Regions from separate parts of the Streptomyces sp. NPDC058295 genome, predicted to be linked through region 2. Evidence: riboswitches for the same ligand, from Rfam matches in the RefSeq annotation. Region 2 holds a riboswitch; the other holds the start of a gene.
What was found. Region 2 has a riboswitch for cobalamin ahead of ACFVYS_RS19210 (prenyltransferase/squalene oxidase repeat-containing protein). Riboswitches for the same ligand answer to the same signal wherever they lie in the genome.

Region 1 (4,697 bases), on a different contig from region 2:
GACGTGCGAAGGCCAGTATCGCTCGCCGCGGCGGGTACGCGATCAAGCGGGTCGGTGGCGCGGGCACCCGGAGGTGCCTCGCCGGGACGCGCCTTCCCCGGCGCGACACGGGTCACGCATGCGGATCCGGCCACGGGCCGACGGTCCGTGCGGGGGGTGTGCGCCACTCGTACGGGGTGTGTGCCGTGCACCACGGCCGGTACCCGCGCACTCATGGGCCCACTCGCCTCCGGGACCCGAGAATCGGAGCCGGTGGACAGGGCTCGCTCTCCATCCGCGTCGGGGCGAGCCCTGTCCGTCGCGTCCTGCGACCGCTTGCGCGGCGGTGACGGCGCGCGTGTCCATCGCCACGACCGCGGCCCGCACGGGCCTGCCCCGCCCGTCGGTGGCGTACGGTCCGTCGCCGTGCCCGGCCGGCCCCTCGAGGGGGACGGACCGCCCCGCGTCCGGGCCCACCCGGGCGAGCCAGGCGGCGATGGCCTGGTAAGCGGCCCTCCGCCCGTCGTCCCTGTCCCGCTCGACCCAGCGGGGCCGCGGGGTGTCCAGCGGCAGGGTGCCGCCGCGAGCGCCGGTCCACGCGCCACCGCTCACTCCGTAAGCGGCCGGCTTCGACGGCAGGGGCCGGCGCTACCGCGGCGACCATGGAGTAGGGAAGATCGTCCATGACCTGTGCGTCCAGCGGATCCTGGAAGGAAGCAACGAGATCATGCGCGTCATCGTGGCCCGCGGCCTGACGGAGGCATCCGGATGAACGACATCGAGGAACCCGTCCTGCTGCACACCACCGGCCGAGCCGCCCACATCACGCTCAACCGACCCAGGGCCATCAACGCCCTGAACCACGCGATGGTGCGCCGCATCGACGGCGCGCTGACGGCATGGGAGCGCGACCCGGCCGTCGAGACCGTCGTCCTCTCCGGTGCGGGGGAGCGTGGCCTGTGCGCGGGCGGCGACATCCGCGCCGTCCACGACGACGCCCGCGACGACGACGGCACCGCGTCGGCCGCCTTCTGGCGCGACGAGTACCACCTCAACGCCCGCATCGCCCGCTACCCCAAGCCCTACGTCGCCCTGATGGACGGCATCGTGATGGGAGGCGGCGTCGGCGTCTCCGCGCACGGCAGCGTCCGGGTCGTCACCGAGCGGTCGAGGATCGCGATGCCCGAGACCGGCATCGGCTTCGTGCCGGACGTCGGCGGCACCCACCTGCTCGCCCGCGCCCCGGGCGAACTGGGCACCCATCTCGCCCTGACGGGTGCGCAGATCGGCGCCGGGGACGCGGTGTCGTGCGGGCTGGCCGACCACTACGTACCGTCCGCTTCGCTCCGGCAGTTGGCCGACGACCTCGCCGAGCTGCCGGTACGGGAAGCCCTGGACCGGCGGGTACAGCCCTCGCCGGCGGGCGAGTTGGCCGGCCACCGGGCGTGGATCGACACCTGCTACGCGGCCGACACCGTCGAGGAGATCGTCCGACGGCTGTTCGCGCACGGCGACCCGGCGGCGAAGGAGGCCGCGGAGACCCTCCTGACCAGGTCGCCCACCTCGCTCAAGGTCACCCTGGCCGCCCTGCGCCGTGCCCGGCGGCTCGGCTCGCTGGAACGGGTGTTGGAACAGGAGTACCGCGTCTCCTGTGCGGCCCTGACCACGCCCGACCTGGTCGAGGGCATCCGCGCCCAGGTCATCGACAAGGACCGGGACCCGCGTTGGTCGCCGGCCACCCTCGCCGAGGTCACCGAGGCCGACGTCGAGCGCTTCTTCACCCCGCTCGGCGCGCGCGAACTCGGCCTCGCCCGACCCGACACCACCGCGGAGGAGCTCCGCCGGGCGGGACCGGCGCGGTGATCCGGGCCACCTGGCCGTGGAGAGCGGAATCACGCCAGGTGGGGCGGTATTGGCCAGGGGCCCGACACGCGGTACCGTCGCTCTGATATCGACGACGGCGAGACGGAAGCCGGTGAGAACCCGGCACGGTCGCGCCACTGTGGACGGTGTACCCCGATGGGGCACACACCGCGAGTCAGACCCGTGGCCGTCGTCATGTGCACCACCGAGATGGGACGCGAACTCCCAGAGGAGGTCCTGCCATGGCGCAGCATGTCGCCCAGCCGACTACCACCACGCCCGTCGTACCCGCCAAGTTGCCGCTGAAGGACATCGCCCCGTGGGCGGTCTTCTTCGGCGTCCTGATGCTGGTCCTGCTGTACTTCGTCGGCGCCGAGCAGGGCGCGACAGCCGTCGTCTCCGGCGAGGACGTTCACGAGTGGGTGCACGACGCCCGCCACCTGCTCGGTTTCCCCTGCCACTGATCCCGAGGGGAAGCCCGGCACACCCATGAACTCCGCAACGGTAAGAAACCTCCTCGTGCGGGGCATGCTCGCCGGCCTCGGTGCCGGCGTGCTCGCCCTGATCGTCGCCTACTTCCTCGGTGAGCCGAACGTCGACAGCGCGATCGGCTTCGAGGAGTCCCACGCCGCGGGCCACGAGCACCACGAGGTGGAACTCGTCTCCCGCAGCCTGCAGTCCACCGCCGGTCTCGCCACCGGCGTGCTGATCTACGGGGTGGCCTTCGGCGGCATCGCCGCCCTCGCCTTCTGCTTCGCCCTCGGCCGTGTCGGCCGTTTCAGCCCCCGGGCCACGGCACTTCTGCTGTCGGGGACCGCCCTGCTCGCCGTGTACGTCGTGCCGTTCCTGAAGTATCCGGCGAACCCGCCCGCGGTCGGCGACGCCGACACCATCGGCAAGCGCACCACCCTGTACTTCCTGATGATGGTGCTCAGTGTGCTGCTCGCGGTCGCCGCGGTGATCCTGGGCAAGCGGCTCGCACCGAGGCTGGGCACCTGGAACGCCACCGTCGCGGCCGTCCTCGGCTTCGTGCTCGTCATCGGGCCGGCCTACGAGTTCCTGCCCGCCGTCAACGAGGTGCCGAGCGACTTCCCGGCCGCCCTGCTGTGGCGGTTCCGTCTGTCCGCCCTCGCCATGCAGGTCACGCTCTGGGCAGGCTTCGGCCTCGTCTTCGGCGAACTGGCCGAACGGCTGCTGCACCCCGAGCCCGCCACGGTGACCGCGGGCACGCCGGTGACCGCCCCACACTGACCCGACCGCACGACGATCCGACGAAAGGGCCCACGGAATCATCCCGGGGGCCTTTTCGCGTTCGCGAACCGACGCCGGATCAGCGGCCCGAGGACCGCGCGAAGATGGTGCCATGAACATCCAACCGGCCGTCCGTGCACGGCAGATGCCCGCCGGGCTCGTCGCACTCGCTCTCGGTGGATTCGGGATCGGTCTGACCGAGTTCGTGATCGCGGGGTTGCTTCCGCAAGTGAGCCGCAGCCTTGCGGTGTCCGAGGCCGCGGCGGGATGGCTGATCTCCGGCTACGCCCTGACGGTCGCGGTCGGCGCGATCGTGGTGACCGCCGCCACCGCCGGGCTGCCCCGCAAGGCGGTTCTCACCGGGTTGGTGGCCCTGTTCGTCGTCGGCAACCTGCTGTCCGCCGTCGCACCGAACTACTCGCTGATGATGCTCGGCCGGGTGGTCGCGGCGCTGTGCCACGGCTCGTTCTTCGGCATCGGCTCGCTCGTCGCACGGCGCATGGTCGCCCCCGAGCGGGCGTCACGGGCGGTGGCGGTGATGTTCGCCGGGCTGACGGTCGCGAACGTGCTGGGCGTGCCGTTCGGCGCCCTCGTCGGCGAACGCTGGGGCTGGCGCGCCACGTTCTGGGCGATCACCGGCATAGGTGTCGTCGCCGCGGTCGCCATCGCCGTGTGCGTACCGGGCTGGGCCGGCGAGGTGAACCGGCCGCGTCCCTCCGACGCCTCCCACACGTCCGAGGCCTCCGGGAAGGCCACCGGCCGGCCGGACACGCCGCGTACCCAGCTGCGTGCCTTCCGGTCGGCGCAGGTCTGGCTGACCCTGGCCGCCACCGCGCTCGGCTACGGCGGGATGTTCGGCGCGTTCAGCTACCTCGCCTACACCTTCACCCGGGTCACCGGCTTCTCCAGCACCGATGTCGCCTGGCTGCTCGTCGTGTACGGCAGCGGCCTCGTGATCGGCAACATCGTCGGGGGACGAGCCGCCGACCGCGATCGCGACCTCACCCTGATCGCTTCGCTGGCCGGTCTCACCGTCACGCTCGCCGTGTTCGGGCTGCTGGCCGCCGACCCCGCCGCGTCGGTGGTCCTCGTCTTCCTCACGGGGCTCTTCGGCTTCGCGAGCGTCCCCGGCATGATCACCCGGGTCACCGACCATGCCCACGGGGTGCCGCTCGCCGCCGCCGCCAACGTGTCCGCCTCCAACATCGGCAACGCCCTGGGCGCCTGGCTCGGCGGCGCCGCCATCAGCGCCGGCCTCGGCTACACCGCACCGCTGTACGTCGGCGCCGCCATCGTCCTGAGCGGACTCGCCGTGATGATCGTCGCCGCCCGTCGAGCGGACCGGCGGGTGAGCGACACCACCGACCTCGGCCTCGCCCAGGACCGGGCGTCCGCGGGCTGAGGGCCTCGCGTGCCGACCTCCGGTGAACCGTCCGCCGTCCGCCGTCCGCCCGCGGCGAGGCCCACCCCGGCCCACCCCCACCTGGAACCCGAGGACCTGATCGCCCTTACGATCGAGGTTGCTGTCATGGCCCGCGTTCCGCTCGCGGGCACCGACCGGATCCCCGGGGAGGGACTGTGATCGCCGTCGTCGGCGCCGGACT
Region 2 (4,697 bases):
ACCAGGGCGGCGTCGTCCCCGCCGGGCCACCCGTCCAGGTCGGGCACTATCAGGACGCGTTCCGCCGGGTCGACGGGGTGTGGCTGCTGGAGACCCGGGTGCTGTTCCTCCCCTTTGGCGGACCGACACCCCGCGTAGGCTGCTGACTTGATCGAATCGCGGATCGTCGGATCATCGGATCACGGGGACCGGGGGCCGGGCCGGGGGGCCAGGGTCATGAGGGGGATGAGGGCCGATGAATCATGCGACCGAGGTGTTCCAGCCACTCCAGGCGGACGATCCGCCGCTGGTGGCCGGTTACCGTCTCGCCGCCCGGCTCGGCGCGGGCGGCATGGGACGGGTCTACCTGTCGCACACACAGGGTGGCCGGCCGCTGGCGATCAAGGTGGTGCGCCCGGAGCTGGCCGACGACCCGGCCTTCCGGCGGCGGTTCCGCCGGGAGATCAAAGCCGCCCGGCGGGTCCGCGGCGCGTACACCGCCGAGCTGATCGACGCCGACGCGGACGGCGTGCCTCCCTGGCTGGCCACGCTGTACGTGCCCGGCCCCTCGCTGGCGGAGGCGGTCGCCCGGCGCGGGCCGCTGCCGGTGCCCGCGGTGCTGTGGCTGATGGCGGGGGTGGCGGAGGCGCTCCAGGCCATCCACGATGCGGGGATCGTGCACCGGGACCTGAAGCCGTCGAACGTGCTGCTGGCCGCCGACGGGCCGCGCGTGATCGACTTCGGCATCTCGCTGGCCTCCGACGTCACCTCGAACACCGCCACGGGCCTCGCCGTCGGCACACCGCAGTTCATGGCTCCCGAGCAGGCGACCGCGAGTGAGGTCACCGCGGCGACCGACGTGTTCGCGCTCGGTCAGACGGCGGCGTTCGCGGCCCTGGGCGAGCCGCTGTACGGGGACGGCCCCTCGGTCAGCGTGCTGTACCGGATCGTGCACTCGGAACCCGACCTGTTCCTGCTGCCCGAACCGCTCCGTCCGCTGATCGCCCGCTGCCTGGCCGCCGATCCGGCGGAGCGGGTCACCCCTGCGGAGATCGTCGCGTGGTGCAGGAGACGCCTGGACGGGGACGCGGACAACGGCGCCGGGCCGGCCGTCTGGCGGGAGGTCACCGGGCCGGAGGTGTCGGTTCCGTCTCCGGTCCCCGATCCCACCCCGGTGCACACGCTGCCCCTGATCCCGCAGCCCTCGCACAAGACGCCGGTGCACAAGACACCGCAGCACGAAACCCAGCACACGGTGCCCTCGAACGCGATGGCCTCGCACGGGATGTCCCACCATGCGATGCCCTTGATCGCGCCGGTCCGGTCGCAGCTCACGCGGCCGGACGGGCGGCCGGCCCGCCGTCGGCGCACCGCGCTGGTCACGGCCGCCGCCGTGACCGCGGGCGCGGTGGTGCTGACCGGCCTGACGTGGACGGTCGTGGAGGCGGCGGACCGGCTCAGCCACCGGGACACGGCCGGGGCCTCCTCGACGCCCGGCCCGTCCGGGTCCGCACGGTCCTCGGCGCCCTCGCCGGGCTCCTCGTCGACAGCCGCGCCGGACTCGGCGGCCGGTGACCGGACATCACAGGGGTCGGGATCCTCCTCGACCGTGCCCAAGACGCCGCAGGCCACCGCGTATCCCCTCCAGTGGCTGGACGCGAAGACCTCACTGGACGTCAAGGAGCCGGTCCGGCGCGAGGACAGCAAGGGCGACATCCGCTTCAGCTGCAAGCAGACCGGCTGCGCGCTGGAGAGCGACACCAGCGTGTTCAACATGCTGTACGGCGACCCCGGCGGCTCTCTCGACTCGTGCCGCATCGTCCTCACCGGCGCCAAGAGCCACCGGCTCCCGCTCGCCGCGGCGGCGGCCGGCAGCGAGATCTGCGTCAAGCACCCCTCCGGGGACATCGCACTGCTCGTGATCCAGGTGAAGTCGACCGCGCTGCCGGACATCGCGTTCGTGACCGCGGACATGACGGTCTGGCGGGCGGCCTAGTCAGCGGCCGGCCGTCGACCTGATCAACTCGGCGGCCGGTACGAGGAGTTCCGTCTCCTCACGGCTCATCGTCGGGTTGGCCGCCCGCCTCCGCAGGGCCTCCGCCAGGCCCTCCTCGGTGAGGTCGCGGGGGTCGGCGATGGGCTGGGGAGAGACGGCCACCTGGGCGAGGATCACCGCGGACATGCCCCAGTCGAGCCCGGGATCGCCCTCCTCCGCATTGGCCCAGTCGATCACCCGGGGGCCGTCGGGCGTGAGGATCACATTGTCCGGGTGGAGGTCCAGGTGCAGGATGCCGGCGTCGGCCGAGACCCGTCCCGGCAGGGCGTGCAGCTCGCGCAGCAGCCGGGCGAGGACGGCCCCCGCCTCCTCGGCGTCCAGCGTGCCCGCCCCGAACGCGTGGAGCATCGTCGGCCCGTTCAGCCGCTCCATGACCAGGTCGGCGCGTGCGCCGGAGGGCCGTACGGCGGGTGCGGGGTAGCCGTGTCGGCGCACGTGTGTCATCACCGCCGCGAGGACGGCCGAGTCCTCCCGGCCCTCCCGGTCGCGGCGCAGCACCCACGCCTCGTCGATCTCGTACACATCGGCCGTTCGGCCCGAGCCGAGCAGCCGACCCGGCAGCGCTCCCCGCAGCCCGCCCGGCACCCCGGTCGGCAGCCCGCCCGGCACCCTCCCCGTATGGGTCATGGTCACAACATATCGAGGGCTCCCACCCCGTCCCGGGCGCTTTCACAGCCACCCCTCAGACGTCCGGCTACCTGCCGGTAGAGTGGCCGCGTCGTCATCACGCCCGTACAGGGGGAAGCCGGTGCAATTCCGGCGCTGACCCGCAACCGTGAGCCGTCCGAGCCGTCCAAGTCGGCGCGGTGGCAAGCCGGATCGCCCGGTACGGGACCGTGACCGGCTCACGTGCGTCGGCAGGCCCGCCGTTCGCACGGCACCGTCGAGGTATACGGAGCCGAGCCGCCGGGATGTCCCGTGCTGCCCGGCTGCGTGACCTCACCGACCGGGAGAGGCACCCGCCGATCATGAACATCCGCCGCAGCGCCGCCGCTCTGGCCGCCGCCACCGTCGTGCTGGGTGCCGCCGTCCCCGCCGTCGCCGCCACCCCGTCCCCCACCCCGTCGGTGGCGATACCCGACGGCCTGTACGGCACCACCGACCCGACGTACGACGGGGTCTGGCGCCAGTCGCTGGCCCTGCTCGCGCAGCGGACCACGGGCGTCACCCCGGCCGACCGGGCCGTGGCCTGGCTGACCGGCCAGCAGTGCGCGACCGGCGCCTTCGCCGCGTTCCGCGCGGACACCGCCAAGGCGTGCGACGCCAAGCTGATGGTGGACACCAACAGCACGGCGGCTGCCGTCCAGGCGCTGGCCGCGCTGGGTGGCCACCAGGCCGCCACCGAGAAGGCCGTCGGCTGGCTGAAGTCGGTCCAGAACGCCGACGGCGGCTGGGGCTACACCCCCGGCGGCGCGAGCGACGCCAACTCGACCTCCGTGGTGGCAGGGGCGATCGCGGCGGCCGGGGAGAAGCCTTCGGAGGTGAAGAAGGCCGGCAAGTCGCCTTACGACGCGCTGTTGAAGCTCTCCATCCCTTGCGACCAGGCAGGCGACGGCGCGTTCGCGTACCAGCCGGACAAGAAGGGCGCCCTCGCGGCGAACGCGGACGCGACGGCGGCGGGCGTGCTCGGCGTCCTCGGCAAGGGGTTCGTGACGACGGCGGGCAAGGTGCGGGAGGAAGTCTTCACCTGCGCCGGCTCCGCAGCCCCGCTCACCCCGGACGAACTCGCCCGCAACGGCTCGGTCTACCTCGCCGACGCGATCGGCGAGGACGGCCACCTGGACTCCGCTCTCCCCGGCGCCGAGGACCAGCCCGACTACGGCAACACCGCCGACGCCGTCGTCGCCCTCGCCGCGCAGGGTGCGACCGAGCAGGCGAAGAAGCCCCTCGCCTGGCTCGAACAGAACTCCGCAGGCTGGGCGAAGCAGAGCGGCCCCGCCGCCTACGCCCAGCTGATCTTCGCGGCCCACGCCATGGGCGCCGACCCCCGCCACTTCGGCGACACCGACCTGGTCGGCCTGCTCAACGCGACGGGCCCCGCCCCCCAGGCCGCGACGAAGGCCACCGGAACCGACACCGGCGCCGACGCCGACGCCGACAAGAAGGACGACTCGGATTCCGGTTACGGCGTCTGGTGGATCGTCGGTGTGTTCCTCGTCGTCGGTATCGGCATCGGTTTCCTGATCAGTGTCCGTGGCAGGAAGCAGCGGCCGTGACGCGCCGGAGCGCCGCCCTCGTCCTCGCCGCGCTGCTGCTGTCGCTGACCGGCGCGGTCCAGTCGGCCCAGGCCGCCGGTTACCGCTACTGGTCCTTCTGGGACCGCTCGGGCGACGGCTGGACGTACGCCACCCAGGGCCCGTCCACCGCCCGCCCCGCCGACGGCGACGTCCAGGGCTTCCGGTTCGCGGTGAGCGCGGACTCCCAGGACGCGTCGCAGCCGCGCGGCGCGGCCTCCTTCGCGGCGATCTGCGCGAAGACGCCCGAGCGGGACGGCACGAAGCGGGTGGCCCTGGTCATCGACTTCGGCGCGGCGGCCGACGCCCCGAGCGGCGAGACCCCGCCGTCGCCGCGCACGGCCTGCGCCCGGGTCTCCCCCGACGCGACGACGGCCGAGGCCCTCGCCTCGGTCGCCAAACCCCTGCGCTACGACACCAACGCCCTG

Region 1: it holds a riboswitch for cobalamin, as region 2 does, so the genes downstream of both, ACFVYS_RS04210 (CbtB-domain containing protein) here and ACFVYS_RS19210 (prenyltransferase/squalene oxidase repeat-containing protein) in region 2, are expected to answer to the same signal.

What each region holds. Positions count from the first base shown of each region.
Region 1 covers NZ_JBHVYO010000003.1:23,069-27,765, reverse strand. Annotated here, with positions in the region: gene ACFVYS_RS04215 (enoyl-CoA hydratase/isomerase family protein) at 748-1,842, shown strand; cobalamin riboswitch at 1,901-2,048, shown strand; gene ACFVYS_RS04210 (CbtB-domain containing protein) at 2,085-2,306, shown strand; gene ACFVYS_RS04205 (CbtA family protein) at 2,332-3,093, shown strand; gene ACFVYS_RS04200 (MFS transporter) at 3,239-4,495, shown strand; gene ACFVYS_RS04195 (FAD-dependent oxidoreductase) at 4,672-4,697, shown strand, end outside.
Region 2 covers NZ_JBHVYO010000016.1:113,440-118,136, reverse strand. Annotated here, with positions in the region: gene ACFVYS_RS19225 (nuclear transport factor 2 family protein) at 1-146, shown strand, start outside; gene ACFVYS_RS19220 (serine/threonine-protein kinase) at 236-1,975, shown strand; gene ACFVYS_RS19215 (phosphotransferase) at 1,976-2,662, opposite strand; cobalamin riboswitch at 2,740-2,881, shown strand; gene ACFVYS_RS19210 (prenyltransferase/squalene oxidase repeat-containing protein) at 3,004-4,251, shown strand; gene ACFVYS_RS19205 (SCO2322 family protein) at 4,248-4,697, shown strand, end outside.